Regions from separate parts of the Arthrobacter sp. BL-252-APC-1A genome, predicted to be linked through region 2. Evidence: predicted binding sites of a transcription regulator. Region 2 holds the regulator's gene; the other holds the start of a gene.
The links. The regulator HspR, encoded in region 2, represses chaperone genes until heat shock. The targets are predictions, from matches to a motif close to AAGTTGAGTCNNNNNGACTCAACTT.
Positions count from the first base shown of each region.

Region 1: FYJ28_RS09125 (Hsp20/alpha crystallin family protein) is a predicted target of HspR. The motif match lies at 3,260-3,284, and genes of this name have one in related genera.

Region 1 is NZ_VULS01000005.1:37,401-52,742, reverse strand. Features, by position in the region: gene FYJ28_RS09145 (adenylosuccinate synthase) at 1-675, shown strand, start outside; gene FYJ28_RS09140 (VOC family protein) at 737-1,099, opposite strand; gene FYJ28_RS09135 (DUF2804 domain-containing protein) at 1,540-2,532, opposite strand; gene FYJ28_RS09130 (hypothetical protein) at 2,544-3,152, opposite strand; gene FYJ28_RS09125 (Hsp20/alpha crystallin family protein) at 3,342-3,791, shown strand; gene FYJ28_RS09120 (NAD(P)-dependent alcohol dehydrogenase) at 3,894-5,012, shown strand; gene FYJ28_RS09115 (carbon-nitrogen hydrolase family protein) at 5,055-5,861, shown strand; gene FYJ28_RS09110 (amino acid permease) at 6,285-7,691, opposite strand; gene FYJ28_RS09105 (RNA polymerase sigma factor) at 8,063-8,638, shown strand; gene FYJ28_RS09100 (hypothetical protein) at 8,610-9,431, shown strand; gene FYJ28_RS09095 (CoA-binding protein) at 9,522-10,013, opposite strand; gene FYJ28_RS09090 (O-acetylhomoserine aminocarboxypropyltransferase/cysteine synthase family protein) at 10,006-11,367, opposite strand; gene FYJ28_RS09085 (hypothetical protein) at 11,432-11,761, shown strand; gene acs (acetate--CoA ligase) at 11,758-13,737, opposite strand; gene FYJ28_RS09075 (ABC transporter permease) at 13,728-14,585, opposite strand; gene FYJ28_RS09070 (aliphatic sulfonate ABC transporter substrate-binding protein) at 14,585-15,342, opposite strand, start outside.
Region 2 is NZ_VULS01000007.1:99,875-115,216, reverse strand. Features, by position in the region: gene FYJ28_RS11945 (ABC transporter ATP-binding protein) at 1-662, shown strand, start outside; gene FYJ28_RS11940 (ABC transporter permease) at 662-1,456, shown strand; gene FYJ28_RS11935 (DUF3224 domain-containing protein) at 1,613-2,023, shown strand; gene FYJ28_RS11930 (chloramphenicol phosphotransferase CPT family protein) at 2,119-2,649, shown strand; gene FYJ28_RS11925 (GNAT family N-acetyltransferase) at 2,831-3,406, opposite strand; gene FYJ28_RS11920 (APH(3'') family aminoglycoside O-phosphotransferase) at 3,546-4,352, opposite strand; gene FYJ28_RS11915 (hypothetical protein) at 4,457-4,663, shown strand; partial or broken gene FYJ28_RS11910 (amidohydrolase family protein) at 4,723-5,343, shown strand; gene FYJ28_RS11905 (APC family permease) at 5,410-6,795, shown strand; gene FYJ28_RS11900 (hypothetical protein) at 6,893-7,627, shown strand; gene FYJ28_RS11895 (transcriptional regulator) at 7,620-7,916, shown strand; gene FYJ28_RS11890 (ABC transporter ATP-binding protein) at 7,957-8,904, shown strand; gene FYJ28_RS11885 (hypothetical protein) at 8,901-9,722, shown strand; gene FYJ28_RS17630 (heat shock protein transcriptional repressor HspR) at 9,719-10,249, opposite strand; gene FYJ28_RS11875 (DnaJ C-terminal domain-containing protein) at 10,324-11,319, opposite strand; gene FYJ28_RS11870 (nucleotide exchange factor GrpE) at 11,419-12,039, opposite strand; gene dnaK (molecular chaperone DnaK) at 12,042-13,922, opposite strand; gene FYJ28_RS11860 (flavodoxin family protein) at 14,101-14,547, opposite strand; gene FYJ28_RS11855 (methyltransferase domain-containing protein) at 14,688-15,342, shown strand, end outside.

The sequences.
Region 1 (15,342 bases), on a different contig from region 2:
GAGCTCAACCGTGCACTGGACGAGGGCAAGGTGATCCTGATGGAAGGCGGCCAGGCTACGTTCCTGGACGTGGACCACGGCACCTACCCGTTTGTGACCTCCTCCAACCCGACGGCCGGCGGCGCCTCGGTGGGCTCAGGCATTGGCCCCACCCGCATTAACCGCGCCGTGGGCATCATCAAGGCCTACACCACCCGCGTTGGTGCCGGACCGTTCCCCACCGAACTCTTCGATGACATGGGCCTGTACCTGCAGAAGACCGGCGGCGAGTTCGGCGTAAACACCGGCCGCCCGCGCCGCTGCGGCTGGTACGACGCCGTGCTGGCGCGCCACGCTTCCCGCGTCAACGGTTTCACGGACTACTTCGTCACCAAGCTGGATGTGCTCACCGGCATCGAGAAGATCCCGGTGTGCGTGGCCTACGACGTCGACGGCGTGCGTTTCGATGAAATGCCCATGACGCAGACCGACTTCCACCACGCCAAGCCGATCTTCGAGTACTTTGACGGCTGGACCGAGGACATCACCGGCGCCAAGACCCTCGAGGACCTGCCGGAGAACGCCCGGAACTACGTGCTGGCGCTGGAGAAGATGTCCGGCACCCGGTTCTCCGCGATCGGCGTCGGCCCGGACCGCGACCAGACGATCGTGATCCGCGACCTGATCAGCGAATAATCCGCCTATACATAAGCCCCGCAGCCGTTTTTGGCTGCGGGGCTTATTGCTGTGTGCTCTGCTAATCCCGTGCGGACAGGACGCAGAACTCGTTGCCTTCGGGATCGGCCAGCACAACCCAGGAGACATCCGGGCCCTGCCCGACATCGGCCCGGACAGCGCCGAGGGCAAGCAGCCGGTCCACTTCCTCCTGCTGGGTGCATCCGTCGGGAACCAGGTCGATGTGCAGGCGGAGCTTCGCAGTCTTGGCATCCGGGACGGGGATGATGTCGATCGGAGGTCCAGCCACGCCCTCGGCCGGAGCCAGGGAGATGCCGCCGTCGAACAATTCGGCCACCCGGTAACCCAGTGCTTCGGTCCAGAAGTTGGCCTGGCTTTCCACGTTGACGGCATCCAGGGCAAGGGAGGCAAACCTGTTGGCCACTTGGGGCTCCTTCGGGTCGGGGCTGGTGGCTCCGAACCTAGCAGCGTGCTCAGTGTTGGAAAACCCCTAGCGGGGACCGGATTGGTAGCGGCGCCGGATGAAGAGGGACGCGGCAATGCAGGCGACCGAAAGGACGGAAAGCGCAACGTAGAGGAAAGCAACCCCGGGCGGAGGCTGCAAGGACGGTGTCCCGGCCCAGAACACGAAGCAGAATCCGCACCCGATCAATCCGGCGAACATCAGCAAAATCCCCAGGAAGGCCACTGGCTTCATGGTTCCAGTGTGCGCTCCGGGATGCCGTGTCGGGGGCTTGGGTTGCACAGTTTCACACTCGTCGTTACTGATGGGACTGGTGAGGTCCCGTTGGTTCACATCTGTCACGATGAGTGGGAATCTGCGCCGCGGACAGCAAGCCAACGCCGGGGGCAGCCAAACCCCAACTACCAGCGGTTCCGGGCTTCTTCGATCCAGCCGTGCACGCCTTCCAGATCGTAGCGCGTACCGTCCGGAGCCGCGGCCCAGCCGGACCACGCACCAAAAGCCTGCCAGGTCTTCGACGCGACGAGGACGGCGTTGGTGGCAGCCAGCCGCCGGTGGAAGGGGGTGAGGGTCGCCTCGAGCCAGTCCCCGCGGACATGCCAGGGCGCCTGCGGGTCCGTAAGGTCGTAGCTGAACTCGAGCTCGCCGTCGTAATGGTGGAGTACCCCGTCCACGATCAGCGCGTTCTCCGTTGCCGGTGTTCCGGCCGTCCACATGCCGCCAAGCTGCAGTCCAAGCCGGGTACCTTCAGTTGTCCCGTAGCCGGCCGCCCAGTTCCAGCGCCGGGAATAGGGCCAGCGTCCGCGTCCGCGGTCCAGGACGGCAAACGCGCCATCCCCCACGGGATACTCCCGCCCGTCGACCGTGATGGTGCCGCTGACCCGCCGCGCGACGTCCTTGAGGGTGTACTGGTAACGGGCATCCGACCACGGAACCACGACGCCGAGGACGTCGCCTTCTGCTGGTGCATAAAGCTCGACGCCGACACGCGGCGACTCAGCGCGCAGGTGCGTTCCGCCGTCGTCGTCATGGAAACGAAGATGCAGCCCGCCGGTGGTGCCGACGGCGGTGAGCGGCGGGAGCGTGTCCGGAAGGACGGCACTGGAGCCGGGCGGGAGGGCCAGCGGCGCCAGGCTGATTACCTTGCCGGTTGCGCGTTCGTACACGTACAGCTGCAGGGTGGCGGCATAGTCCAGGTGGGCAATGGTCATGCCAAGCACCAGGTCCGGGGTCAGTACGCCCCAGTATTCCCACCGTTTGGTCCGCCAGCCATGCCGAAGCCCCTGGAGAAGATCCGCGAATGCGTGCAGCGGGGCGCGGGAAAAGCCCGCCGCAGCCGGGTTCAGCTTCCCGTCTCCCAGGGACAGCTGGACAGGTTCCTTGATTTCTTCCATGGCGCCTCAGTCTAGGCGGCGGGGGCGAAATCATCCTGCACCGGCTGTGCGGGCGGTTTTGCGCCGCGGCGGCGGGCGGCAGACTTGCAGACGGCGTTCTTGCGGATAGGAGATTTGCCGGAACGCGGGACGGTCCGCACCGCGCTGCCCGTTGTGGGCCTGGCCGGCAGGACGCTGCTGGGTGCACCCTCAGCGGCGGCTCGGGAGGAGGCCAGGGCGCGCCGGACCTCGGGTGTTCCGGTGGCGCCCTCGGGGAAAACGGCTGCACGGAACTCGGCCTGGGCGGCAGCGGTTGCAGCCAGGAAATCACGGGCTGCGGATGCGCCGGGTTCCGCGGCAAGACGGCGGGCGGCGCGCACGCGCAGGCCGCGCCAGGTCAGCCAGCCCAGTACCGACAGCGCGGCGCCGGTGCCGTAGAGCAGCACGAGGGCCAGCACCAGGGAAGTTGTTCCTCCGGAGAAAATGCCGACGCCCAGCACGGCGGCGACTACCCACAGTCCGCTGATCCAGGCGGCCGCATCGAGTATGGGGGAGGGCGCCGAGCCGGACATCCGGCTGGGAAGCGTGAAGAGTTTCTCAACGCGTTCGGCGCGGTGGGCTGTTCCAGGGTGTTGGGACACTGCTCCCTACCTTCCAGACATGGTTCGAATGAAAGACGGCGGTGCGGAAATCTCCGCTGCAACCTCGGGTTAGCACTCTCGGGTTGCAAGTGCTAATCTACTGCCCAAAGTTGAGCTATACCAACTCAACTTTGATTCAAATGGCAGATCAGCCCGCTGCTTGCAGCGGAGTGAAGGAGTTGATTTGTGATGGAAACACGCTTTGATCCGTTCCGCGAACTCGACCGTTTTGCCCAGGCAGTCCGCAGCGAGTCCCTGCGCGGCATGCCCATGGACCTGTACCGGCAGGATGACCGGTATGTCCTGAGCGTTGACCTTCCCGGCATTGACCCGGGGTCCGTGGACATCGACGTCGACGGCCAGCTGCTGACCATCCGCGCCGAGCGAACGCTGCGGGGCACGGACGGCGTTCAGTGGCTCACCCGTGAACGCGAAGGCGGGTCCTTCCTGCGCCAGCTCAGCCTGGGCCAGGGCATCGATACCGACGGCATCACCGCACACTATGAAAACGGCGTGCTGAACGTGATTATCCCGGTCAGCGAGAAGGCCCGGCCGCGCCGCATCGAGGTGCAGTCCGGTTCCAGCGCTTCGCTTGGTGCCGCAGAAGACCACCAGGAAACTGAGGCAGTCAGCGCATAAGGGCACTATTGCTGAGGGGGCGGCCGGCGGAGTTTCCGCCTGCCGCCCCGATCCGCGTCCGGACCCTGACGCGCGGGCGCCCATCCGCGTAGCGTGGGCGCTATGACTACCCAGGCGCGCGCCGCGATCCTGCGCGGCATCAATGAACCTTTCGAAATCACCGACGTGGTCCTGGACGACCCCCGTCCGGACGAGGTCCTGGTCCGGGTGCAGGCCGCCGGTGTCTGCGGCACGGACCTGGGCGTCCAGGCCGGCCACATCCCCTTCCCGCTGCCCGGAGTCCTGGGACACGAGGGCGCCGGTGTGGTGGAAGAAGTGGGTTCCGCTGTGACCTCAGTGGTTCCGGGTGACCATGTACTGCTCAGCTTCACCAGCTGCGGAGTGTGCCGGAACTGCCGCAGCGGCCACCCTGCCTACTGCACGTACTTCCTGGAACTGAACCTGGTGGGCGGGCAGCGGATGGACGGCAGCGCCACCATCAGCAAGGACGGGAAGGGTGTCCATGGGCACTTCTTCGCGCAGTCCTCCTTCTCCGACCTGGTGCTGGCGGATGAGCGCGGCGTCACCAAGGTGGATCCCGACGCCGATCTTTCGCTCCTCGCCCCGCTTGGCTGCGGCATCCAGACCGGCGCCGGCGCGGTCATGAACGTTCTCCGGCCCGAACCGGGCTCCATTCTCGCCGTGTTCGGGGCAGGTCCTGTCGGGCTTTCCGCGGTCATGGCGGCGGCGCTAAGCGGATCCACCCGCATTGTGGTCATGGACCTGGTGGATTCGAGACTGGAGCTGGCCCGTGAACTGGGAGCCACCGACGTCGTCAATTCCGGCAGTACCGATGCTCTGCAGGCCCTGTTTGAAATGACGGACGGCGCCGGCGTGACCCATGCCCTGGAAACCACCGGCAGCACCCGGGTTGCCGCAACCGCGGCGGACGCATTGGCGCCGCTGGGCAAACTGGGGCTCATCGGTGCCCCCGCCCCCGGCTCCACCGTGGAACTGGACGTGAACTTCATGCTGAACGGCCGCCAGGTCATCGGTATTACCGAAGGTGACTCCACCCCGCAGCTGTTCCTGCCCGCACTGGTGGAACTGGTGCAGCAGGGCCGGTTCCCGCTGGAGAAGCTCATTACCCGCTACGGTTTCCAGAACATCAATGACGCGGCCGCCGCCGCGAAATCAGGAGCGGTCCTGAAACCCGTGCTGCACTTTGGGGACCTGCACTAGGCTGGGAACAATCCTGGTCCCGAAGGCAAGGCGGTTCCCCAAATGTTGGTCAGCGTAGGTCAGTTCAGCCCCAGCGGCGACGTCGAAGCGAACCTTGCAGTGATGCGCTCGCTGGCGGAAAAGGCCAGGGCCGAGGGATCGGAACTGATTGTCTTCCCGGAAGAGTCGATGTTCAGCATCGGCAAGGTCGAAGGCCCGCTGACCGCAGCGGTCGACGCCGGCTGGAGCACCTTTGTGCAGCGGCTGTCCCTGACCGCCGCGGAGCTGGGCATCGCCGTCGTTGCCGGCGGGTACGAATCCTCGGGGGAGGAACGGCCCTACAACACGCTCGTGGCGATCGAAGCCGACGGGCGGATCGCAGCGACCTACCGGAAGCTGCACCTTTACGACGCCTTCAGCTACTCCGAATCCACCCGGATCAAGGCAGGGGACCGCGGAATCCAGGTTGTGGAGCTCGGCGGCCTGCGGGTGGGCCTCATGACCTGCTACGACCTGCGGTTCCCCGAACTCGCCCGTGCCCTGGCTGTGCAGGAAGCGGATCTGCTTGCGGTTCCCGCCGCTTGGTTCAAGGGCGAGCACAAGATCGACCACTGGGAGACCCTGCTCAAGGCCCGCGCCATCGAAAACACCGTCTGGGTGGCAGCAGCGGGAACTTCGAGCGGCCACACGATCGGCCACTCCGCCATCCTGGATCCGATGGGTGTTCCGCAGGTCTTCCTTGGTGATGACCCGGAAGCGGTTGCCACTGCGGACGTGAACAGGAACCGGATCGAAGAGGTCCGGGAGTATCTTCCGGTGCTGGCCAACCGGCGCTTTGCGCCCGGCGAGGTCGTCGTCGAGACCAGCTAGTTTCGGGATGCGGTCCGAGCCTTACCCGCAGGCTGGGACGGCTGGCCGCGCGGCCGCCGGCGCGGGTGCGACGTTGACCCTCAGGACGCCGAGCCGCTGAACGGGCCGCCAGGCGCGGGGCCGCCGGGGCCGCTAAGCAGCCGGGCGCGGGAGCCTGTTCAGGGTCGCCCCCGGCCGTTTCGCTCCGTTTTGGGACAAACCGTACGCCTTGGGACTTTCCTGCCGCGGAGCCGCGCAGGAAAGTCCCCAACTGGCAGGGATGTCCCAAACCGCAGGGAAAACACTCCGCAGGCTGTCCCATTGCGGCAGGGATGTCCCAAAACGGAGGAAAACTGGGTCGGGCCGAATGCATCGATCCGGAACGCAGCTAGGTTTGCGCCACGAGGCTAGGCTCCGGCAGCTCGATCGGCTCCCGCCCCGGTGTCAGGCTTCGCGGCCAGGCTCCGGCAGCTCGATCGGCTTCCGGCCCTCGTCCTTGACCAGGAACTGGTAGGCCGCAAGCATCAGCAGCAGCCAGACCGCTCCCACAGCCAACGCCGTGCGTCCGGGACCGGTAAACGCCAGGATGACGGTGACCAGCGCCATGAAACCCAGCGTGATGTAGTTCAGTACCGGCCAGCCCGGGAAGGCAAAACCGGCCGACGGCGTAGCCTCCCGCCGCATCTGCAGCCGCATCCGGTGGTGGCTGAGCAGGATCGACGACCAGGTGAAGAGGGTCGCGAAGGTGGCGATGGAGGCGACAACCAGGAACAGCTGCTCAGGAATCCACAGGAACAGACCCAGGCCCGCGATGAGGCAGGCCATGATGATTGCCACCGGCCACACCGGGATCCCAAAACGCGAGACCCAGGTGAATGCCTGCGGCGCATGTCCCTGTTCGGCCAGCCCGTACATGGTCCGTGAGGCCGCGTAGAAGATCGAGTTCATGGCGGAGAGTGCCGCCGTGAGCACCACGGCGTTAATCAGGTGCTCAGCGAACGGAATGCCCAGTCCTGCGAAAACCTGAACAAACGGGCTGCCCTCGGAACCTATCCGGTCCCACGGCAGAAGGCAGAGCATGACGCCCAGTGAGAGAACGTAGAAAAGCAGGATCCTGACCGGAACAGTGTTCACGGCCTTGGGGATTGCGCGCTGCGGGTCGCCTGCTTCTCCTGCAGTTACACCCAGCGTTTCAACGCCGCCGAAGGAAAAGACGACGATGCCGAGGCTCATCACAATGCCCCAGACACCGAAGGGCGCGAAGCCGCCGTGGTCCACCAGGTTGTTGACCCCCGGCTGGTATCCGCCGGTGCTGACGCCGAAGACGATCAGGTAGAGACCGCCGGCAATCATCGCCACAATGGTGGATACCTTAATGAGGGTGAACCAGAACTCCAGTTCGCCGAAGACGCGCACGCGCAGAAGATTGAGACCCCCGATCAGCAGCATTGCCGCGATCATCCAGATCCACCCGGGTGTGTCCGGAAACCACAGCCCCATGTACATGCTGACCGCTGTCATGTCCGCAATGGCAACGATGATCATCTCGAAGGCGAAGGTCCAGCCGGTGAGGAACCCCATCCGCGGTCCCAGGTAACGTCCGGCGTACTGGGCAAAAGAGCCTGCAACCGGGTGCCGGACGGCCATTTCGCCCAAGGCCCGCATGACCAGGAACACGGCGCACCCGGCAATAATGTAGGCGATCAGCACTGCAGGTCCGGCAGCCTGGATGGTTTCCGAGGAGCCGTAGAACAGTCCGGTTCCAATGGCGGAACCCAGTGCGATGAACCGGATGTGCCGCAGGGTGAGGCCGCGCTTCAAATCAGTGTGGTGGGGTGTAGTGCTCGGCATTGTCTTCCTGGACCGGGCCGGATGGCCGCGGTGTTGCTGGTTCGGTACGGGCTGGCAGGAGTATTCGCCTCGGGCCGTCCGCGCTGTGCCCGCCGCTTGAAGGACGGACCCAATCAAGTCTTCCACATCAGGCGCCGTGCTCCTGCTGCCGCCGCTGCGTGATGGGCGGAGGATGCGTTCACCGCGGGGGGCGCTGCGGAAAAAACTTTGGCAGGTGCGTAACCTTTTGCGTACCCGGCACGATTACCACTTTGAATGGCCGCGTCGGTGCTCATCCCCCAACGAGTACCGGCGCGGCCATCTCCTGCAGGATCAGCTTGGGCGGGGTACGATTTGGTTCGCCCCAACGACCCAGACCGAAGGACCCCGCCTTGGCTGATCCGCTTACAGAGACAATCGTCTCTGAAGCGCGTGCCAACACCCCCGCGGCATTGCGGGCTGTCTACGAGTCTCTGGCCCCCTCAGTTCTTGGCTACCTGAAATCCAAGGGTTGTGAAGACCCCGAGGCTCTGACACAGGATGTATTTCTGGCGGTTTTCTCCAGGATTTCCACGGTCTCCGGCGGTCCCGAAGGTCTGCGTACCTTCGTTTTTTCCGTGGCGCACGCGCGGATGGTGGACGACTACCGCCGCCGTGAGCGCCAGCCGGCAACTGCCCCGTACGATCCGCAGCTGGATCAGCGGACCACGGAATCTGCAGAGGACGCTGTTGTGCACTCTCCGCTGGCGGCGGCAGAACTGCTGGACGGGCTCAGTGAGCCCCAGCGCGAAGTCCTGCTGCTGCGGGTAGTTGCCGACCTCTCGCTCGAAGAGACCGCAGCAACCATGGGGAAGACGGTCAACTCCGTCAAACAGCTTCAAAGGCGGGCGCTCCTGGCGCTCAAGGAACGGATGGCAGGGAAGGAGGCAGCGGATAAACATGAACAGCACGTCCAGCAACCCCAGTGACCGGGAATCGGTCCGGCGCCTCTTGGCGGAGTCAGGTGTCCCTGAGACTCCGGAGCTCGGTGAAGCCCTTATGGGCCTCCGCGCGGAAGGACACACAGCTGTCCCGGCCGCCAGCCCGCAGCTCGAGGCCTTCTTTTCTGCAGGCGTGACGCCGCTGCGCAGGCCGTCCCGCCGCCGCGGATACCTGCTTGGCGGAGCCATCATCGCTGCCATGGCAGCCGGCACAACCGGCGTTGCGGCCACCAGCGGCGGCCTGTGGGTCACGGCCGAAGATTCACCCGAGGTCCCCGCGCCGTTCGACTATGAGCAGGTCCCCGCGCCGTCGCCAAGTCCCGAGGCTCAGAATCCAGCTGCACCGGACCCGGCCGCTGTGCCGTCCGCCGTCCCGGTCGAGCCGGATGCGCCACCGGCTGATGAAACGCCGGACCCGGCAGGAGACCAGCCTGTCCAGGGGGAGATGCAGACCGGCCTGGAACAGGATCCCGGTACTCCCGGGAAATGGCAGCACGAGGGGCCAGGCCAGAGTGGGAACCCAGGCCAGGGCTGGAACAACGGCCAGGATTCGGAGAACAACCAGGGCCGGAACAACGGCCCGGGCTGGAAAGACGACCACCACAGCGAGAAGACTTACGGGTGGCAAAAAACCCAGGACTGGCCAGGCCAGGCTGCCGAAAACAAGGATCGCGGACAAGGCGGGAACCGGGACCGCAAGGATGACAGTGGCCGCCAGAATACCGGCAAGGACGGCAACCGCGGCGGTTCGGAGCAGCCTGGTGGCCGCGGCGACGGTTAACCCGTTCCGGTCACTCCCAGACAAAACGAGAGGCCAGTTCCTGCTGGAGCGTGAAACAGCAGGAACTGGCCTCTCGGCGGTAAATACGGGCTAAGCGGTGAGCTGCCGCTTGGAGGAAATCACTCCCGTGTTGAACCCTGCCAGGTTCAGTCCGCCGTGGAACCGGGCGTGCTCAATCTTGACGCAGCGGTCCATCACCACGTTCATGCCGGCCGCTTCAGCGTCACGGGCTACGTCCTCATGCCAGGAGCCCAGCTGCAGCCAGAGCGTCTTGGCACCCACGGCCTTTGCCTCTTCCAGCACGGTCGGCAGGTCATCGTGCCGGCGGAACACATCCACGATGTCCGGGGTCTCCGGCAAGTCAGCCAGTGAGGCGTACACCGGCTGGCCCAGGATCTCCTTGGCTACCGGGTTCACGAAGTACACCTTGTACGGCGAGGAGGAGAGCAGGTACGTGGCCACGAAGTAGGAGGCACGGGACGGTTTGTCCGAAGCACCCACAATGGCGATCGATTTCGCCGAACGCAGCAGGGACAGCCGTTCGGGGGCGCTGGGCCCCGCCCAGGTGCGGTTCTCAGACATTGGCTGACTCCTCGGTTTCAAGCGGAATGCTGCAGGCCGCAGCGGGTTCGGCGGCGGCGGGTGCCGCACCTGCTGCAGCAGCGGTCAGCGCCTGGTCCAGGTCCCAGAGAATATCCTCCAGGTCTTCCAGGCCCACGGAAATGCGCACCAGGTCCTCCGGCACGCCGCCGGCAGCCAGCTGTTCGGGGGAGAGCTGCTGGTGAGTAGTCGACGCCGGGTGGATCACCAGGGTGCGGGAGTCACCCACGTTGGCCAGATGTGAGGCAAGCTGCAGCGATTCAATGAATGTCTGCCCGGCAGAACGGCCGCCCTTCACGCCGAAGCTGAAGACGGAACCCGGACCCTTGGGCAGGTACTTCTTCGCGCGTTCATGATGAGGATGGGATTCAAGGCCGGCGTAGGACACCCAGGCCACGCGCTCATCCGCTTCCAGCCATTCGGCTACGGCCTGTGCGTTGCGGAGGTGCTCGTCCACCCGCTGAGCGAGGGTTTCCACGCCCTGCAGCAGCTGGAACGCGGACTGCGCGCTCAATGTCGGTCCAATATCGCGCAGCTGCTCGGACCGCAGTTTGGTCAGGAAGCCGTACTCCCCGAAGTTCCCCCACCAGGAGATGTTGCCGTAGGACGGCACCGGCTCGGTCATGGCAGGGAACTTGCCGTTGCCCCAGTTGAAGGTGCCGGCCTCCACGACGACGCCGCCCAGGGTGGTGCCGTGCCCGCCGATGAACTTGGTGGCGGAGTGGATCACAATGTCCGCGCCGTGCTTGAACGGCTGCACCAGGTAAGGAGTGCTCAGGGTGGCGTCGAGGATCAGCGGCACACCGGCGTCGTGCGCTACCTTCGCCAGGCCCTCAATGTCCGTGACTTCACCGCTCGGGTTCGCTACGACCTCCGCGTAGACGGCCTTGGTGTTTTCCTGGATTGCGGCGGCGTAGTCCGCCGGATCCGTGCCCGGCACAAAAGTGGTCTCGATGCCGAAGCGGCGCAGCGTGACATCCAGCTGCGTGACCGTCCCGCCGTAGAGCTGGGAAGCGGCCACAATGTGGTCCCCGGCTGAGCAGATTGCCGCGAAGGTGACGAACTCCGCGGACATGCCCGACGCCGTCGCTACCGCACCGATGCCGCCCTCCAGGGAGGCGATGCGCTCCTCGAACGCGGCGACTGTGGGGTTGCCGATCCGGGAGTAGATGTTGCCGTACTTCTGCAGCGAAAACAGGTTCGCGGCGTCGGCGGTGTCCTTGAAAACGAACGACGTCGACTGGTAGATGGGAACGGCACGGGCACCGTGGATGGCGTCGGGCGTTCCGCCGGCGTGCAGGGCGCGGGTACGGAATCCGAACTGGCGGTCACTCATGGACTGAGTGCTCCTTCCTTGGGGGAACCGCGGGTAAGCGGTTCGCCAATGGTTGCTTTATTGGGTGCTGGATACCAACAATGTTGAGGACAGTTGCGCAGAGGCAATCCTGGGAGCGGGCATGGACGAGTACGTGATCGTGGTTGAAACCGGGTACAAACTTGCGTCCGCGAACCACAAGGTGACTCCCACGGAGCCCATGGACCGGGTTGCCGCGGAGCGGATGTTCACCGAAATGATGGACGGCGGGCATCCCGAACTGCTCCCGGAGAAGAATGACACCTCGTTCCTTGAGGTCTCGCCCGTGGAGTTCCTGCGCCTGCACCGCGCCATGGGCGGAGCGGTGGAGCTGGATCGGGTGACGCTGGCCAGGGTTCACGACACCGCTCATTAGTTCCCGGCCTCGGTCCGCCGCGCTTCACACGCGGTGTGGATCGCAGGAATACAGGGTTCGTTCTGCAGGCTGGTCGTGTCCCCTAGCGTGGTGCCTTCGAAGAGCTGGGTGAGCAGCCGCCGCATGATCTTTCCCGAGCGGGTCTTGGGGACATCCGGAACCACGACGACGGCGGCGGGCTTGGCGATCGGCCCAATTTCCCTTGCCACGTGGGCGCGCAGTTCTGCCGTGACCGTCTCCGCGTCCTTCGACGCAGCGTCGGTCAGGACCACGAACGCGGCGATGGCGTGGCCGGTCTTCGGATCCGCGACCGGGCAAACCCCGGCTTCAACCACCCATGGGTGGGAGACCAGGGCAGATTCGATCTCGATGGTGGAGAGCCGGTGGCCGGAAACGTTCAGCACGTCGTCCACCCGTCCCAGGATCCAGGTGTCTCCGTCGTCGTCATAGCGGGCGCCGTCACCGGCCAGGAACCAGCCCTGCTGCGCATACTGCCGCCAGTAGGAGGAGAGGTAGCGCTGCGGGTCGCCCCAGCAGGTGCGCGTCATGGATGGGCCGATCCGGTCCACCACAATGAAACCCTGCACGTTCGGCGGGACGTCGGCACCGTGTTCGTCGACGATCCGGGTGGAGACTCCCGGCAGTGCGCGGGAAGCGCAGCCGGGCTTGAAGCTGCTGTCCGTCTGGCGCGGGGAGAGGATGGTGGCGCCGGTTTCGGACTGCCACCAGGTGTCGATCACCGGTACCTCGCCGCGGCCGATGTTCTCCCGTATCCAGCGCCAGGCTTCGGGGTTCACGGCTTCGCCGACGGTCCCGAGCAGCCGGATGGAGGAGAGGTCCCAGGTGTCCGGGACGCCGTCCGGGAACCAGCCCATCAGGGAGCGGACGAGGGTAGGAGCGGTGTAGTAGCTGGTGACCTTGTAGCGTTCGATGATTTCGAAGTGCCGGCCGGGATGCGGAGTGTTGGGGGTGCCCTCGAAAATCACCTGGGTGACGCCGTTGGAGAGCGGTCCGTAAATCTCATAGGTGTGCGCAGTGACCCAGGCGAGGTCTGCGGTGCACCAGTGGACGTCGGCTTCGCGGGCGGACTCGTCCGGGTTGGCGAACAGGAACTCGTAGCTCCAGAAGGCCTGGGTGAGGTAGCCGCCCATGGTGTGCACCAGGCCCTTGGGCTTTCCCGTGGTGCCGGAGGTGTACATGATGAACAGCGGCGTCTCGGCGTCGAACGCCTCCGGTTCGTGGACGTCGGAGGCGGCGTCAACGGTCTCGTGCCACCAAATGTCCCGGCCCTCGGTCCAGGCGATGTCGCAGCCGGTGCGCCGGATGACCAGCACGTGCTCGATTGCGTTGTCCCCGGAAACCGCCTCGTCCGCGTTGTCCTTCACCGGTACAGCCGCCCCGCGGCGGAACTGGCCGTCGGTGGTGACCAGGAGCTTCGCGCGGGTGTCTTCCACCCGGAACTTCAGGGCCTCAGCAGAGAAGCCGCCAAACACGAGCGAGTGGATGGCCCCGATGCGGGCGCAGGCCAGGGTGATGATGATCGTTTCGGCGATGACGGGCAGGTAGATGACCACCCGGTCGCCTTTTTCGATGCCCAGGGCCAGCAGGGCGTTGGCTGCCTTGGAGACTTCCTTTTGCAGGCCGGCGTACGTGTAGGTTCGGCGGTCGCCGGGCTCGCCTTCGGCGTGCAGCGCCACTTTGTCTCCGCGGCCGGCCGCCACATGGCGGTCCACGCAGTTCACGGCGACGTTGAGCTTTCCGCCGGCGAACCACTCGATTTCCGGGACGGAGTATTCGGCGTCGGCTTCCGGAACCTCCGGACCGCTGAGCCGCTGCGGAGGGCGGAAGGTGTGCGCCGTGTGCCACGGCTGGTCCCACTGCAGGCGGCGGGCAGCGTCCTCCCAGAACGCGATCCGCTCAGCCTCGGTGGCGAACTCCGGTTCGGCCGCGGTTTCGGTTGCTGTGCCTACGCCCATTTCTTCACTGCCCACTTTTCAGCGACGCCCAGCAGGGCATCCGTCGTCTTGCCGATAACTGCCAGCAGCACGATCGCCAGGAACATCCGGTCGGTGCGGCCGTTGTTCTGCGAGTCCGTGAGCAGGAAGCCCAGTCCCATGGAGGACGCAATCAGTTCCGCAGCCACCAGGAACAGCCAGGACTGTGCCAGTGCGAGCCGCAGGCCGGAGAAAACAGCCGGGACGACGGCGGGCAGCTGCACCGTGGTGAGCAGCTTGATGCCGTTCAGGCCGAAGGCGCGGGCTGCTTCGACGAGGTTCTTGTCCACATGCCGCAGGGCGAGGGACACGGTGGTGAATACCGGGAAGAACGCACCGATGGTGATCAGGGTGACCTTGGAGTCCTCGCCGATGCCCATCCACAGGATCAGCAGCGGCACCAGGGCCAGGGACGGTACTGCGCGGACTGCTCCGAACAGCGGGCCCAGCAGTACATCCGCCAGCCGGGACAGCCCCAGCAGGGCGCCGAGAACCAGTCCCAGCGCGGCACCGAGCGCAAAACCAGTCAGTACGCGCTGCGTGGAGATGGCAATGTGCGTGCCGAGTTCGCCGCGTTCAATCAGGTCCGCAGCCGAGGTCAGCACTGCGCCGGGGGATGGAAGCTGCACCGCGCTGAAGACCCCGAGGACGGAGACGAGCTGCCACAGTCCCAGCAGCAGGGCCGGTACAACCAGGCCCAGTGCTACGCGGACCCAGGTCTTGGTGAGGATGCCGCCGGAGCTGGCCTTTTGGGCAGGTGCGGGTGCTGCGGAAGACCCGAACGGGCCTGCCACTGCGGGTGCGGCAGCGGGAGATGGATTGCTGCTCATTAGGATTCCTTCACGGCTTCCGGATCGGCCTTCTGCACGAAGGAGTCATCCAGCAGGGACGCAACCGCGTCGTCAATGGCCTTCTGGTTGGCAACGTCGCCGGTTTCGACGAACACGGGGCCCACCTTTTCCAGGACCTTTCGCTGCGCATCGCCCGGGGCGGCGTCGACGTCGAGGTTGCTGCGTTCAAGAATGACGGTGCGGGCTACTTCCAGGTCCAGACCGGCGACGTCGGCGAGGATCTGCGCGGTTTCCTCGGGGTTTTCTGCAGCCCAGGCACGGGCCTTTTCGTAGACGTTCACCACGGTCTGGGCCAGTTCCGGCTTCTCCTCAAGGAAGGACTCCGTGGCGTTCAGGAAGCCGTAGGTGTTGAAGTCCAGGTTGCGGTAGAGGAACTCTGCACCGGCGTGCTCGGCTCCAGCCATGATCGGATCCAGTCCGGACCAGGCGTCCACCGCACCGTTTTCGAGGGCGGTGCGGCCGTCGGCGTGCTGCAGGTTCTCAACCGTGACGTCTGAGGTGCTCAGGCCGGCCTCTTCCAGAGCCTGAACCAGGAAGAAGTACGGATCGGTGCCCTTGGTGGCGGCTACGGACTTGCCGGCCAGGTCCTCTACGGAGGTGATGTCCGAGCCGGGGGAGACCAGCAGTCCCGCCCATTCAGGCTGCGAGTAGATGCTGATGGTCTTGATCGGCGAACCGTTGGAGCGGGCCAGGAGTGCGGCCGAACCGGCGGTGGAACCGACGTCGATCGCTCCGG
Region 2 (15,342 bases):
ACGCAGTATCGGAGGCCACGTTCATAGCGGCCTCAGGCCGGGTCACGGGCTTCCTGGGCCCGAACGGTGCAGGGAAAACGACGACGCTACGCATACTGCTAGGGCTGACCCGACCGTCCGGAGGAACGGCACTTGTGCACGGAAGACGCTATCGAGATCACCCCCAGCCGGCAAGCGTTGTCGGGGCGGTGGTGGATATTGCGGGCGCGCATCCGAGGATGACCGCCAGGCAGCACTTGCTCACTTACAGTGCGCTTTCGGGGCTTTCTCGGACACGAATCGAAGCGGTGCTCGAACAGGTTGGCGCGACCGCTTTCACTGACCGTCGCATCGGCACGTTCTCGACCGGAATGCGCCAGCGGCTCTCGCTTGCGACGGCGCTTCTGGGCGACCCGGAAATCCTCGTGCTCGATGAACCCTCCAATGGCTTAGACCCGGGGGGTGTCGTGTGGCTGAGAACGTTCCTCCAAGAGTTCGCGAGATCAGGGCGCACCGTCTTGTTGTCCAGCCACGTGCTCGGTGAGGTCGAGCACACCGTGGACGATGTCGTGCTCATCGATAAGGGGCGGGTGAGGCGAGCCGCCTCTCTCACCGAAATTCGCTCGTCAGGCGCATCCCTTGAGGACGTGTTCCTTCGCGCGACACAGGGAGGAGACCGATGATGAGCGTGATCCGCGGCGAGCTCATCAAACTGGTAACTCTTCGTCTCGCGCTCTGGACGATCCTCCTCGCAGCCACCTGCGGCGCACTCCTGACAGGCACACTCGCATTCATTGGGCCGGAGAACGCGACCCCGCCAATGCCCGGGCTTGATACCCCGGATGGCTTCGCGATCGTTCTCGGGCTTCCCACGGTGCTGTTGTTCATCCCCGCGCTCATCGGCACCATCGCCATCACCTCCGAGTACCGGCACCGAACTATTGGCACCACGTTCCTCGCAGTGCCAAGGCGAGGGCAGGTGCTTGGTGCGAAGCTCGTCGTCTACACCCTGCTCGGCCTAACGTATGGGCTCGTCTCCTCAATCGCATCCGGTGCGGCTCTCTTCGCAGGAGCAGCAGTACGCGGAGTGACGATTCCGGTGCCTGTTGGCGAGATCATTCTGCCGCTACTCCAACTCGCCCTCGCAGCGGCCGTGTACATGGTGTTAGGGGTAAGTATCGGAGCGCTCGCCCGCAACCAACTCATCGCCATCGGCATCGTGCTCGGATACTTCTACTTCATCGAGTTCGTGCTCATGATGCTCCCCGGCGTGAACAAGCTATACCCCTTCATGCCAGGCGGAGCGACAGCCTCGCTGACGAGCTTCTCCTTCCTCACCGACACCCTCGCCGAGCAGACCTCACTCAGCCCGGCCTCGCTAGCGTCTCCTCTCATGGGAGCGGTCATACTGCTTGCTTACGCGGGACTCGCCGGGCTCCTCGCCATATTCGTGACGCTGAAACGCGACCTGAAATGACGAATACACCGATCGAACTCTCGACGCTCTCAGTGTCACGAATCTCTGAAATGTCGGTATCCGCCCTAGCCAAACGAGGTGCAAGTCAGCGAGCTCAATTCGCCACTCCGTCAGTGGTGCCCTTCTGAAAGTCACGTCTCTAACCAAAGGAGAATCATGCGAGCAACAGGAACCTTCACAGTGGAAGCATTCACTCCCATCGAGCCACCCTTGAACGCCGGACCCGAAACTGGCACCCCGGTAGCCGTCGCGACAATGGAGAAGCTCTTCGCCGGAGACATCACCGGACGTTCGACGACGCTGTTTACCTACGCACTCGACCCAGCGAGCAATATCGGCGGATACGTTGCGATGGAATCTTTCGAGGGATCGCTTCACCACCGGTGGGGAACTTTCAACTTCACGCACTCAGCGACGACAGCAGGTGAAGATCGGAGCGCAGAATCCTTCGCCATCATCCCCTCCAGCGGCACCGGAGAGTTGCGTGGAATCTCAGGCGACGGGGGGATCGCCGTCGACGGCGACGGAACCCACCGGCTCTGGTTCGATTACCAACTTCCCAAATGAACGCCAACCCTGCTCGCCGCACTGAGCGGCGAGACCGTTCGGCCGAGGGAGGTAGCGGGCCTCGACGGGTGACCGCACGGGAACCGGATGCGCAAGTGATCGTAATCAACGGCGGATCAAGTTCGGGAAAGACGTCTATCGCACGAGCACTGCAAGAATCCCTTCCCGGAACCTGGCTGACCTTCGGGGTAGATACGTTCATCGAAGCGTTACCCGGCCGGGGCGACAGCCCGAAGTCCGGAATCAGCTACGGCCCTGATGGCACTGTCGTGGTGACGGAGCAGTACAAACGGCTGGAACGCGCTTGGTACTCAGCACTTCATACGCTGGCGCAATCGGGTGCCAACATTATTCTTGACGAGGTGCTGCTTGCCGGAGGTGAGGGACAACGGCATCTACAGTCAACATTTGATGGGGTGCCGATGCTCTGGGCAGGAGTGCACTGCGATCCAGAAGTTGCTGCAGCCCGTGAGGCTTCCCGCCACGACCGCGTACCGGGCATGGCACGCTTACAAGCCTCGCGTGTCCATGACGGGGTCGTGTACGACATTGAGATCGATACCACTGCACGATATCCCGAAGCCTGCGCACAGCTGCTGGCCGATTTCGTGACCTCGAAACGCTAACGCCCCGTCGAGACAGAATGATCGGACTTGCCGTCTTGTTTCGAACAGCAATGCATCCCTGATTCCTGTGGGAAAGAAACCAAACAGAGTGTCAAGTCAGAGCACGAGAACGTGTTTCAGCAACGCGGCAACTCTAGAGGAAATGTGATCTGTGTAATGGCCTTTCGGCCCGCAAGAATCACTAACCGGGTAAGTCTTGGCTCATGAATACCGCAACCTCGCCTTCTGATGCAGTTCCGCGATACAGAGAGGTATCCAAACCGCAAAACTTAAACCCCATGCGGAGATACGCGCGGATGGCCGGTGCGTTGATATTGGTGACCTCCAACCACAAGGTTCGGGCGTTCAATTCACGCCCGTAGTCAGCCGCGAGGCCAACCAGTTCCCGTCCCAGCCCTCTCCGACGATACTGAGGGGAGAGCCCCAAATCCGCTATCACGACTCGTCGATTCCACACCTCGAAAACCAAGTCAATGAACCCGCAGGCATTCCCGTCCGCATCAACGGCAACAAATCGCGCTGACGCCTCTTCATCATCAACGTCGATGTCTTCGCTAAGAGGAAACTTCTTGACGATCGGAGAGGAGACACTCTTCTCGTTGAGAGTAAACCCGTTGGCAGAAAGCCGCACCTCGAAAATGGTGTCGGTAACGAAGGAACCGTCAATGTCACCGAGCACCAAGTCATCCCCCGGCACGCCCCGACGAAATGTCACCCTGCCAGAGTCAAGGAAAACGTCTTTCTGCCGTTCACTCACCTAGCAATCGTAGCAAGGCACCCAGAGATACAACCGCGGTCGACTTCTTGGCCGTGACCCTGGCGCATCGGACAATCTCCTTGTTACCTTTGGAGCCGGACGGCTTCCTTCTGCGGATTCTGCGTACGCCGGGCATGGTCTACCAGGTCAGCGGGTCGAGTCGGAGGTAGAAGTCCAGGCGGTCGGGGTCAAGGGCGATGCCGTACCGGGAGCCGAAGTCGTGATCCGCCCATTGGGCGGTGTCTTCGTTGGGCCAGGTCTCGCGAGCGTTCGCCAGCAGGAGCGCGATGTCGGCGTAGGGATCTGCCTGTCCGAGTCGGCCGAGGTCGATAAGCCCGGCCACGAGCGAGGCATCAGGGTCAATAAGGATGTTGGGAAGGCAGAAGTCTCCGTGGCAGACTACCCTGTCGGCGTCCTCTTGTTCCTGACGGAAAGGGCGGTCGCGTTCTAAGCTTTCGAGGATCACCGAGGGCGGGGCCTCGATGAGCTGCTGGGGCAGGAACTCGGGGTGGACCCGGTTCTCGGCGACGGTCGCGCGGGCCAGCGCCATCATCTCGTCCAGAGTCCTGCCGTACGGGCACGTACTTGCGGGGATGCTGTGCAGCCGGACCAGGGATTCGGTGATCGACGGCCATGCCTGCGCGAGATGGGCCGAGTCGAGCCGGTCAGCCGGAACGCCCGCGACGGCACTGGTGATGAGGCAGGCGCCGTGCTCGGTGGTGCGCCAGTCGAGCACGCTGGGGCCGGGAATCCCGGTGGTCGACAGCCACTCGATCCGATCGCGCTCGTCTTCTAACGTGCTTGCATCAGCAACGGAGACGACCTTGGCGAACCGTTCCCCGGACACGTGACGCAGCACAATCGCGCCTGACTCGCCGCCGGTGACGCGGGCCCACACTGAGCTATCGGAAAGCAATCCGGTCAGTGGCACCGAGGGAAACAACATGCCACTATCATGTCACGTCGACCGTCCTTCACTTGCTCTGCGCGGCCTCACGACCAATACTGACCAAACACAGCATGTTTGCAATGACGGCAAAGCAGCGCGCGATGTTGGCTCACCTACTGCACATGACGGTCTCGATGCGGGTGATGAGAGTCGGTGACGGCTACAAGTATCTTCTGCGCTCGTTCGCGGCCGCGGACGCCGACCGCTGGCTCTCGACGCCGCTGATCCACTCCTACGCGGAGGCGGGAACGCCGCCCTGCCGCTGGCTTCACCCTCAGCTTTTCCCGAGCGTCTGGTGGAATCGGTAGACTGGAACTGCGCAGACGTGCATGACCACAGGTGAGTTCGTTTACCGAACCTCGGCTACCAGATCGCCACGCACTCGGTGGGCGACGCCGGTGTGGGCCAGATCCTTGAGGCCTACAAGCGTGTGGGCACGGCATCGGCTGCCGGTGCACCGAACCGCATTGAACATCTGGAAGTCCTGACCGACCCGGACATCTCAAACCTGGCAGAAACCGGCGTCGTAGCGTCCATGCAGCCCCTGCACATGCAGTGGCGTGCGGGAGACGGCACCGATGCCTGGGCGTCCAGGCTGGGCCCGCACCGCTCCCACGGCGGTTTCCGGGTCAGGGATGTGCTGGAAGCCGGCGGCCGCGTTGCCCTCGGTTCAGACTGGCCTGTGGCGCAGTACGACCCGCGCCTCGGCATGGCCTGGGCGCGGCTGCGGCGTACCCCCGGAAACGTTCAGGCCCCTGTTTTCGAACCGGAACAGAGGCTGAGCGGCTACGAAGCGCTGCTTGGTTACACCCGCTGGGCAGCCGAGGCACTGGGCCGCGGTGACCTCGGCGTGATCAAACCCGGTGCAACCGCAAACCTGGTGCTCTTCGCCGAAGATCCGGCAGAGACCGACGGCGATGCTCTCACCGACCTGCCCGTGCTGCTGACCGTAGTTGGCGGAGAACCCGTCCATTCCGCGCTGGCGTAGTTCCGCCTGCCTTACTGCTTTCTTCCTCCCCTGCCAGTTCCTGGCCCCCACAGAAACGGAAATCGGATGGCAATTCCCCAACCTGCCCCTGCGGCAGTCCGTAAACCCCAGCTGAAGCGCACCCTTGGGCTTCCCTCGGTTGTGTTCTTCGGACTCGCGTACATGGTGCCGCTTACCGTCTTCACCACCTACGGCATCGTCACGGAGCTGACCAGCGGGCATCTTCCCGCTGCCTACGCAGTGACCATGGTCGCCATGATCTTCACTGCCGTTGCCTACGCAAACATGGTTCGTGCCTATCCGGTGGCCGGAAGCGCCTACACCTACGTACAGCAGTCCTTCGGTGCCTCCACGGGTTTCCTCGCCGGCTGGGCGCTGCTCCTGGACTACCTGTTCCTGCCGATGCTCAACTACATGGTCATCGGGATCTACATGGGTGTGGCCTTCCCTGCGATCCCCGCGTGGATCTGGGTGGTTGCGGCCATCGCCATCGTCACCACCTTCAATGTGATCGGCATCCGCCTGGTCGCCAGCGCCAACATGATCCTGATCGCCGCCCAGGCGGTATTCATCCTCGTGTTTGTGGTGATGTCCCTTGGCACCTACGCAGGCTACGCCGAGCCGATTAGTCCGCTGGCACCCTTCTACAGCGAAGGATTCGATGCCGGCACCATATTCGCCGGCGCCGCAATCCTCTGTCTGTCCTTCCTGGGCTTCGACGCCGTCTCCACCCTGGCGGAAGAAACCCGGGACCCACGGCGGATTATTCCGCGGGCCATCCTGCTGTGTACCGTCCTTTCCGGCTCGATCTACCTGGGCCTGTCCTGGCTTGGCCACGTTGCCTTCCCGGACTGGATGTCCTTTACGGATCCCGACTCCGCTGCCGTTGACGTCATGGTCCACGTGGGCGGCACCTTCCTCAGCACGTTTTTCACGGCAGCATATGTAGCCGGCTGCATCGCCTCCGCCATGGCATCCCAGGTATCCGTTTCCCGGATCCTGCTGTCCATGGGCCGCGACGGGACACTCCCCCGCGGCGTGTTTGGCAGGATCCACCCCCGGTTCAAGACGCCGTACTCCGCCTCGCTGATCGTGGGAGCGGTCTCCCTGGTGGCTCTTGTGCTCAGTCTCGAACTGGCTTCTTCGATGATCAGCTTTGGGGCGCTCATCGCTTTCACCTTCGTGAACCTCAGCGTGATCAAGCACTACGCCATCGACAACGGGCGGCGCACTGGCCTGGACGCGCTGAAATACGTTGCCGTGCCCGCCGTCGGCGTTGCCCTGTGCCTGTGGCTCTGGACTTCGCTCTCCGCCACCACCTTTGTTGTGGGGCTGATTTGGGTTGGGGTGGGCGTTCTCCACCTCCTGTACCTCACCAGGTTCTTCCGGCGCCCGACGCCGACCCTGGACTTCAGCGAGACACCTGCCATCCCGGAAGACAGCCGGAGTTAGCAAAGCTCCAACAGGGGAGATGACGCCGAAGCGTCATCTCCCCTGTTTTTGTTGCTACCTCTTGCCGGAAGCAGGTTTGTACTGCAAACTACTTTGCATGAGCGAAAAAGCCTTCCGTAACGGCCAGCTTGAAGCAGGCAAACCGGATCCTGCCGGGGCCGCCGCAACGTCCGGAAAAGAAACGGACGGGCATTCAGCCCCTGAAGAGACCATGGACCTGCATTCCGCCCTCCGCGTGGTCCAGGATGCAGAGCGTTCCGCCCGCCGAACCCTCAGCGGAAACACATCCCTGGTGTACCTGCTCTGGGGTGTCACCTGGATTATTGGCTACGGCTCTTTGTGGGGAACACAGCAGGGGTGGCTTCCGCTGGAACCTTCGGCAGCACTGGCGATCCTCGGAATAGCCCTCGCAGCAGCCACCGGCTCGACTATTGCGATCTTCTTCCGCAGCAGCCGGGGACTGCGCGGACAGTCCGCGTTCCAGGGCGGAATGTACGGCGCCGCCTGGGCACTCGGGTTTACCGTCATGGGAGCGCTGAGTGCTGTGATCGGACGGGCGGTCGACGATTTCTGGCTGCGGGGCCTGCTCATCAACTCCGTCGCGATCCTCATCGTCGGGTTGCTGTACATCACCAGCGGAACCACCTTCAACGACCGCGCCCAGTCCTTCCTTGGAATCTGGCTGCTGATCGTCACGGTGGCAGCCCTCGTCTCCGGACCGGATTTCTTCCTGGCCGTTTTCCTCTTCCTAGGGGCCACCGGCATGCTGGCCGGAGCCGTGGTTGAACACCTGCGTACCCGCAGGCTCCGGAACGGGCGGGCCCATGCCTGAACTCGACCCGGTCATCCACGCCGAATCCCGGCTGCGTGCCCTCACTACGCTCAACGAAGTCGGTGAGAACAACCAGATTGCCTTTACCAAACTCCAGAAAATGCTGGAAATGACAGCCGGCAACCTCTCCACCCACCTGCGAAAGCTTGAAACCGCGGGCTACGTGGAAGTCACCAAGACGATAGAGGGCCGCACCCCCGCTACCTACGTGGGCATTACCCCCGAGGGCAGAGCCGCCTATGCCCGCTACCGCAAGAACCTTTCCGACCTGCTCTCCGGCCTGGCATAACGAATATTCCGGCCGGCCCTGCCACCAGGAGATAAGCAAAATGACCGCTCCTTCCCGAAGCTTCCAGGAAGTCCTGGCGGCAGCTCACGGAGTCAGCAAGGCCTACGGTGCCACCACTGCGCTGGACGGCGTGGACTTCACTGTCACTGCCGGCGAGACCGTCGGTTTGCTGGGACCCAACGGCGCCGGCAAGTCCACACTCCTGAACCTGCTCAGCGGTCTCCGGCAGCCCGATTCCGGCCGCGTCGAGCTTTTTGGACAGGATCCCAGGAACCCGTTGGCCCGCCAGGCATTAGGCACCACACCGCAGGCGACCTCAGTGCCGGCAACGCTGCGCGTGCGTGAAACGGTGGACTTCGTCGGATCGCACTACGCCAGTCCGGTGCCAACAGCAGAGCTGCTGGACGGGTTCGGACTGGGGGCTGCGTCCAATAAACAGTGCGGGGGGCTTTCCGGCGGCCAGCAGCGCCGCCTCCTCGTGGCCCTGGCCCTGGTGGGCCGTCCCCGCCTGGTGATCCTGGACGAGCCGACCACCGGCCTGGATGTCGAGGCCCGCGAGAACCTGTGGGAACGGCTGGCAGACTACCGTGCCGGCGGCGGCACGCTGCTGATTACCAGCCATTACCTCGACGAGATCCAGACCCTGGCCAGCCGGGTAGTAGTGATCAACGGCGGCTCCGTGGTGGCCGACGGCAACGTGGATGCGATCCGCAGCCGGGTGAGCATTAGCCGGGTTTCATTCCACACTTCCCTGCCGCCGTCGTACTTTGAATCCCAGCCGGGCACCGTGTCGGCGAGCCTGTCAGCGTCCGGCGCAACAACAGTACTAACGCACGACGCCGATGACACGGTTCGCCGGCTCGTTCGGGAGCAGGTGGAATTCCGCGGACTGGAGGTCCATGCCGCGAGCCTGGAGGAAGCCTTCATCTCGCTCACGCAACGGGCCGGCGGCCCGGAACACAACACGGAAAGGAAGGCAGCCCGATGACCGGTACTGCCGCGGCCCGTCCGCCTGCAACCCAACCGGCTAACAAGCCGCTGTTCGAGCTGATCCGCATCCACACCCGCGCGCAGGTCCTGGAACAGCTGCGCATTCCGGTGGCCGTTCTGTCCTCAACGGTGTTCCCGACCCTGGCGCTGGTGTTCTTCGTGCTGCCCCAGACGGCGGTTACGTCCGACCCCCAGGCCTCACTGATGTCGATCGCGCAGCTGGCAGTCTTCGGCGTGATGAGCGCGTTCCTCTTCAACTACGGCATCGGCGTGGCTGAGGAACGGGCCAATCCATGGAGCAGCTACGTCCGGACCCTGCCGGTCGGGGCCTTCCCGGCAACCGTGGCGCGGGCAATAACGGCCATGATGTTTGCGTTCTTCGCACTGGTCCCCGTGCTGGTAGTGGGAGCCACCACTACGGCTGGACTGCAGCTCTACACTGACGGAACGCTCTCCTGGTGGCGCATTCCGGTCTCAGTGGTGGTCTGGCTTCTTTGCGGGCTCCCGTTCCTTTTCCTGGGACTGCTGATCGGCTACCTCTGTACGTCCAAGGTCGCGATCGCAGTGACACAGGTGGTCTTTTTCCCGCTCGCCTTCGCAGGCGGCATGATGCTTCCGCCGGTCATCTTTTCTCCGGGGCTGAACACCTTCTCGCAGTTCCTGCCCTCCCGGGCCGCGCGGGACATCTCGGTCTCAGCGCTCTCCGGCGAGGATCTGCCGGCCACATCCGTACTCTGCTTCCTGGTCTGGACTGTGCTGCTCTGCGCGGGCGCTGTGTGGGCCAACCGCAGGGATCAAGGCCGGAGGTTCCGCTAGGACTGGCCGGAGCGGAAGAACTCGCCGCGGTCGGCGGTGTAGCCGAGCTCCGTTTCCACCGCCGCGCCCTTGCCGGCCGGCAACGCCATGACCCGGCGGCTCCGGGCCACCAGGGCAGCCAGGCCGCTGGTGCGTGCCTGCGCTTTGGATGCAGGCGGCCGCTGGCCGCGGGAAAGTGTGACGACGTCACCGGCAAGTCCGGCAGCGAAGACCCGGCCCATGTCGGCACTGCGCTGCTGGACCTGGTCCAGCTCCGCGGAAAGCTGGTCCACCCGCTCGCGCAGCCCGCTGACCTGCTGCTGCAGCTGCATGATCCGTTTGATGCCTTCCAGGGAGACACCTTCCTGGGATAGGCGCTGAACCTCCCGCAGCATCTCGATATCCCGCTGGGAATAGCGCCGGGAACGGCCCGGAGCCCGGCTGGGGCTCACGATCCCCAGCCGGTCGTACTGCCGGAGGGTTTGCGGATGCATGTCGGCGAGTTCCGCGGCAACCGAGATCACGAAGATCGGCGCGTTGACGTCAATGCCCACTGCCTTCTCCTTCGCTTCCGTGTGTTGTCGTTATCTTAGCCGGGCACCGGCCAAGGACCGCCGAGGTCCTAGAGACGCGCCTTGGCGGCCAGTCCAGCGCGGGGGTCCTCGCCCCTGGTGGCTTCGGCGAAGGCTTCGACCGCTGCCTTGGCATCCTTGTTCAGGTGGGAGGGAACCGCCACGTCAACAGTCACCAGGAGGTCGCCGTTGCCTTTGGAGGTGTGTACGCCGCGGCCCTTGACCCGCAGCGTGCGCCCGGACGGTGTTCCCGCCGGCACCTTGAGCTTCACCTTGTCCGAGGTCAGTGTAGGAACCTCGATCGTGGCACCCAGTGCCGCCTCCGGGAACGTCACTGGAACGTGGATGCGGATATTGTTCCCGTCCCGGACAAAGAAGTCGTGCGGGGTGACGTGCACCGTGACCATAAGGTCCCCGTTGCCGGCAGCGCCGGGCATCCCCTTGCCGCGGACCCGGATCCGCTGGCCGTCCTTGACCCCGGCCGGGACACGGACTTCCACTACTTCGCCGCTCGGCTCGCGCAGCCCGATTACCGTGCCGTTGATGGAGCCGGCAAAGGAAATCGTAGTGCTGGCTGTACGGTCGGCACCCTTCTGCGGCGGTGCTGAACCGAAGCCTCCTCCCCCGCCAAAGCCGCCGCCGCCAAAGAGGTCGGCGAACTCCGGCGGAATATTGCCGCCGCCGGTGCTGTAGGTAGTGCGGCGGGACCGGCCGGACGGCTGGCCGAAGAGGCCGCCGAAGATGTCCTCGAAGCCCGCACCTGCACCTCCTGCCGGGCCGCCTCCGCCGCCCGCCGAGAACCGGGCACCGCTGCCCATGGCGCGGATGGCGTCATACTGCTGGCGCTCCTCGGCATCGGAGAGCACCGAGTATGCCTCGGAGACGTCCTTGAACATCTTCTCCGCGGCAGGGTCATTCTGGTTCTGGTCCGGGTGGTACTTGCGGGCGAGCTTCCGGTACGACTTCTTGATGTCGGCGTCGGAAGCGTCCTTGGGAACACCCAGAATCTTGTAGAAATCCTTGTCGACCCAATCCTGGCTAGCCAATTGGTGTCCCCTTCCTCTGTCTTGCATAAACAACGCTTGGGCCTGCTCCGATGCGGAGCCGCCGGGGACCGCCGAAGCGGCGGTCCCCGGCGTGAAGTGCTACTGCTCCGGAACGGAGACGATCACCTGTGCCGCACGCAGCACCCTGTCGTTGGACTTATAGCCCGTGCGCAGGATCTGCGTAACGGTGTCCGAGGTGACGTCGGGGCTCTGCTGCTGGATAAGCGCTTCGTGGACGTTCGGATCGAACTCCACCCCGGTCTCATCGATCCGGGTCAGGCCGTAGCCCTTGAGCGTATTTTCCAGCTTTACCGAGATGGATGCGAAAGGGCCCTCAGCAAGGTCCCCGTGCTTGCGGGCCGCCTCGATGTCATCCAGGACAGGCAGGAGGGAATTGAGCATTCCGATCACTGCCATTTCCCGGGCGACGTCGCGGTCCCGCTCCACGCGGCGGCGGTAGTTGACGTACTCCGCCTGCAGGCGAAGCAGGTCATTGCGCAGCTCTGCGGCTTCAGGGGATCCGGCAGCCGCCGGGGCCTCGGCCCCGGCGCTGTTCAGGATCTCTTCGGCCTGGGAGAGCGCATCGCCTTCGGCGCTGCCTCCCTCCGGGGCGGGCTGGCTGCCCGCCTCGGAGGATCCTGCCTGCTGCGACTGCGGTTCCTGGTTTTCCTCCGGCTCGTTGCCGGGGGTCTGGTTTCCGTTGCCGTTCTCAGCAGCCATGGCTACTTCTTTTCTTCGTCGTCTACGACTTCGGCGTCCACGATGTCTTCATCGCCGGCTGCCGAGCCGCCTGCGTTCTCACCGTCGGCAGAGCCACCGGCTGCGCCGGCACCCGAGTCACCTGCTGCCTGGGCCTGCGAGTAGATCGCTTCGCCGAGCTTGGTCTGGGAAGCCTGCAGCTTCTCGAACGCGCTCTTCACCTCGTCGTCGTTGTCGGTTCCTTCCAGTGCCTTCTTCAGCGCATCGACGTCGCCCTTGACCTCGGACTTGACGTCCTCGGGCAGCTTGTCGTCGTTGTCGGAAAGGAGCTTGTCCACCGAGTAGGCCAGCTGCTCAGCGGAGTTGCGGACGTCGGCAGCCTCACGGCGCTTCTTGTCCTCCGCAGCGTGCTCTTCCGCCTCGCGGACCATGCGGTCGATGTCTTCCTTGGAGAGGGAGGAACCGCCGGTGATGGTCATGGACTGCTCAGCGCCGGTGCCCTTGTCCTTCGCGGAGACGTGGACAATGCCGTTGGCATCGATGTCGAAGGTGACCTCAACCTGCGGCACCCCGCGCGGAGCCGGTGCAATACCGGTCAGTTCGAAGGTGCCCAGCGGCTTGTTGTCCCGGGTGAACTCACGCTCGCCCTGGAAGACCTGGATGGCCACGGAAGGCTGGTTGTCGTCAGCGGTGGTGAAGGTCTCGCTGCGCTTGGTCGGGATGGCCGTGTTGCGCTCGATCAGCTTGGTCATCACGCCGCCCTTGGTCTCGATGCCCAGGGAGAGCGGGGTGACGTCGATCAGCAGGACGTCCTTGCGCTCGCCCTTCAGGACACCTGCCTGCAGGGCTGCACCTACGGCAACAACCTCATCCGGGTTCACGCCCTTGTTCGGTTCCTGGCCGCCGGCCAGTTCCTTGACGAGCTCGGAGACGGCAGGCATACGGGTGGAGCCGCCCACCAGGATGATGTGGTCGATGTCCGAGACCTTGATGCCCGCTTCGGAGATGACGTCGTTGAACGGCTTCTTGGTGCGGTCCAGCAGGTCCTTGGTCAGGTCCTGGAACTTGGCCCGGGAAAGGTGCTCGTCCAGGTGGACGGGGCCTTCGGGGGTCACCGAGAGGTACTGGAGGGAGATGTTGGTGGAGGTGGCCGAGGAGAGTTCCTTCTTGGCCTGCTCTGCAGCTTCCTTCAGTCGCTGGAGGGCGATCTTGTCCTTGGACAGGTCTGCACCCTTTGCCTTGGCCTGGGACAGCAGGTAATCAACGATGCGCTGGTCCCAGTCGTCGCCGCCAAGGCGGTTGTCACCGGCAGTGGCGCGGACCTGGATGGTAGAGAAGTCGTCTTCGTCCTTGCCGACTTCCAGCAGGGAGACGTCAAAGGTTCCGCCGCCGAGGTCGAAGACGAGGATCAGTTCGTCTTCCTTGCCCTTGTCCAGGCCGTAGGCCAGGGCAGCGGCGGTGGGCTCGTTGACGATGCGCAGCACGTTCAGGCCGGCGATTTCGCCGGCTTCCTTCGTGGCCTGGCGCTCGGCGTCGTTGAAGTAGGCAGGAACGGTCACGACGGCGTCGGTGACCTTTTCACCCAGGTAGGCTTCGGCGTCGGCCTTCAGCTTCTGCAGGATACGGGCGGAGATCTCCTGGGCGGTGTACTTCTTGCCGTCGATGTCCACGTTCCAGTCGGTGCCCATGTGGCGCTTGACCGAGGAAATGGTGCGGTCAATGTTGTTGACGGCCTGGCGCTTGGCGATCTCGCCAACCAGGACTTCACCGGACTTGGCGAAAGCGACGACCGACGGGGTGGTCCGGCCGCCTTCGGCGTTGGCAATGACGGTGGGCTCGCCGCCTTCGAGGACGGAGACTACGGAGTTGGTTGTTCCGAGGTCGATACCTACTGCACGTGACATATTTGCTTCCTCTTTCCTTGGAAAACGATGGCCGCCGGAGACTTCCGGATCCCGGAGATCAACGGCAGCCACCCGTAGCGCATATTGAGCGTTCTGCACTCAACTTTACCGGCCGGTGCGGGTTTGTCAACAAAGTTGAGTGATACTCACTCAACTTTGGCCCGCTATGGCAGCGCCGTCAGCGCCCAACTGCGTGGAGCAGGGATCGGGCCCAGAATTCAGCCTTTTCAAGCTCTCCCGGAAGGAGCGGCCCCTCGGTTCCCTTCACGTAAAAGGGCTGCGGGGCGGAAATGATCTCAGCCCCGTGCTGCCGCAGCTCATCGCTCAGCTTCTTGGCCGCATCCCCGTGGACAAAGAGCCGCACCCGGGTATCGAAGGCGGCGGCTTTGACACCGTGCAGCTGATCGGGCCCGAATGCTTCCAGTGCTGCCGAAATGATCGGCGTGGGACGCCAGCCGTTGATCGGGCTGCCTACCACCAGGAGGTCACCGGGATGGAGGTCCTTCGGACGGAACTCCGGAACCTGTACTGCTTCCGCACCGGTCCCGTCCAATGAGCGCGCGATGGCCTCGGCAATGTGCCGGGTATTGCCGAAGGCAGAGTCATACAGGACGACGGCTTTCATGCACGGTTCCCTTTCCTCTGCAGGTCCCGGTTACATCACCTTCCATCAAGGCACCGACACGGTGCGCGGCACAAGGGTTTGCCCAATCCGCGCCCTCCGGCAGCGGATATGACACAGCATGACCGGCCGGGGCGCATTGCCTGCATTCCATCCTGCGACCCGAGTATCGTCCTGCTATGCCCCAGGACACGTATTCGCATGGACACCACCGCAGCGTGGTGAACGCCCACGCCGCCCGCAGCGCCAGTGACTCTGCCGCTTACCTCCTGCCCCGCCTGCAGCCGGGGCACCGGATTCTCGATGTTGGCTGCGGTCCCGGCAGCATCACCGTGGATCTCGCGGCGGTGGCCGCGCCCGGCCGGGTCACGGGACTGGACCGTTCCGAGGATGTGCTGGTGCAGGCGCGGGCTCTGGCCGCCGAGCGCGGCACGGAGAACGTGGAGTTCCTGCCGGGGAACGTCTACGACCTGGATTTCCCGGATGACACGTTCGATGTGGTCCACGCGCACCAGGTGCTGCAGCACCTGACCGACCCGGTGGCAGCGCTGCACGAAAGGCGCCGGGTGACCCGCCCAGGCGGCCTGGTGGCAGTGCGCGACGCCGACTACCACGGTATGAGCTGGTACCCGGAACTGCCCGAGCTGGACGAATGGATGGACACCTACCAGCGAATTGCGCGCGGCAACCGGGCTGAACCCAATGCGGGACGCCGGCTGGTGAGCTGGGCCCTGGAGGCAGGCTTCACCGAGCTGGAGCCGTCGTCCTCGAACTGGCTGTACGCCACGGAAGACCGCC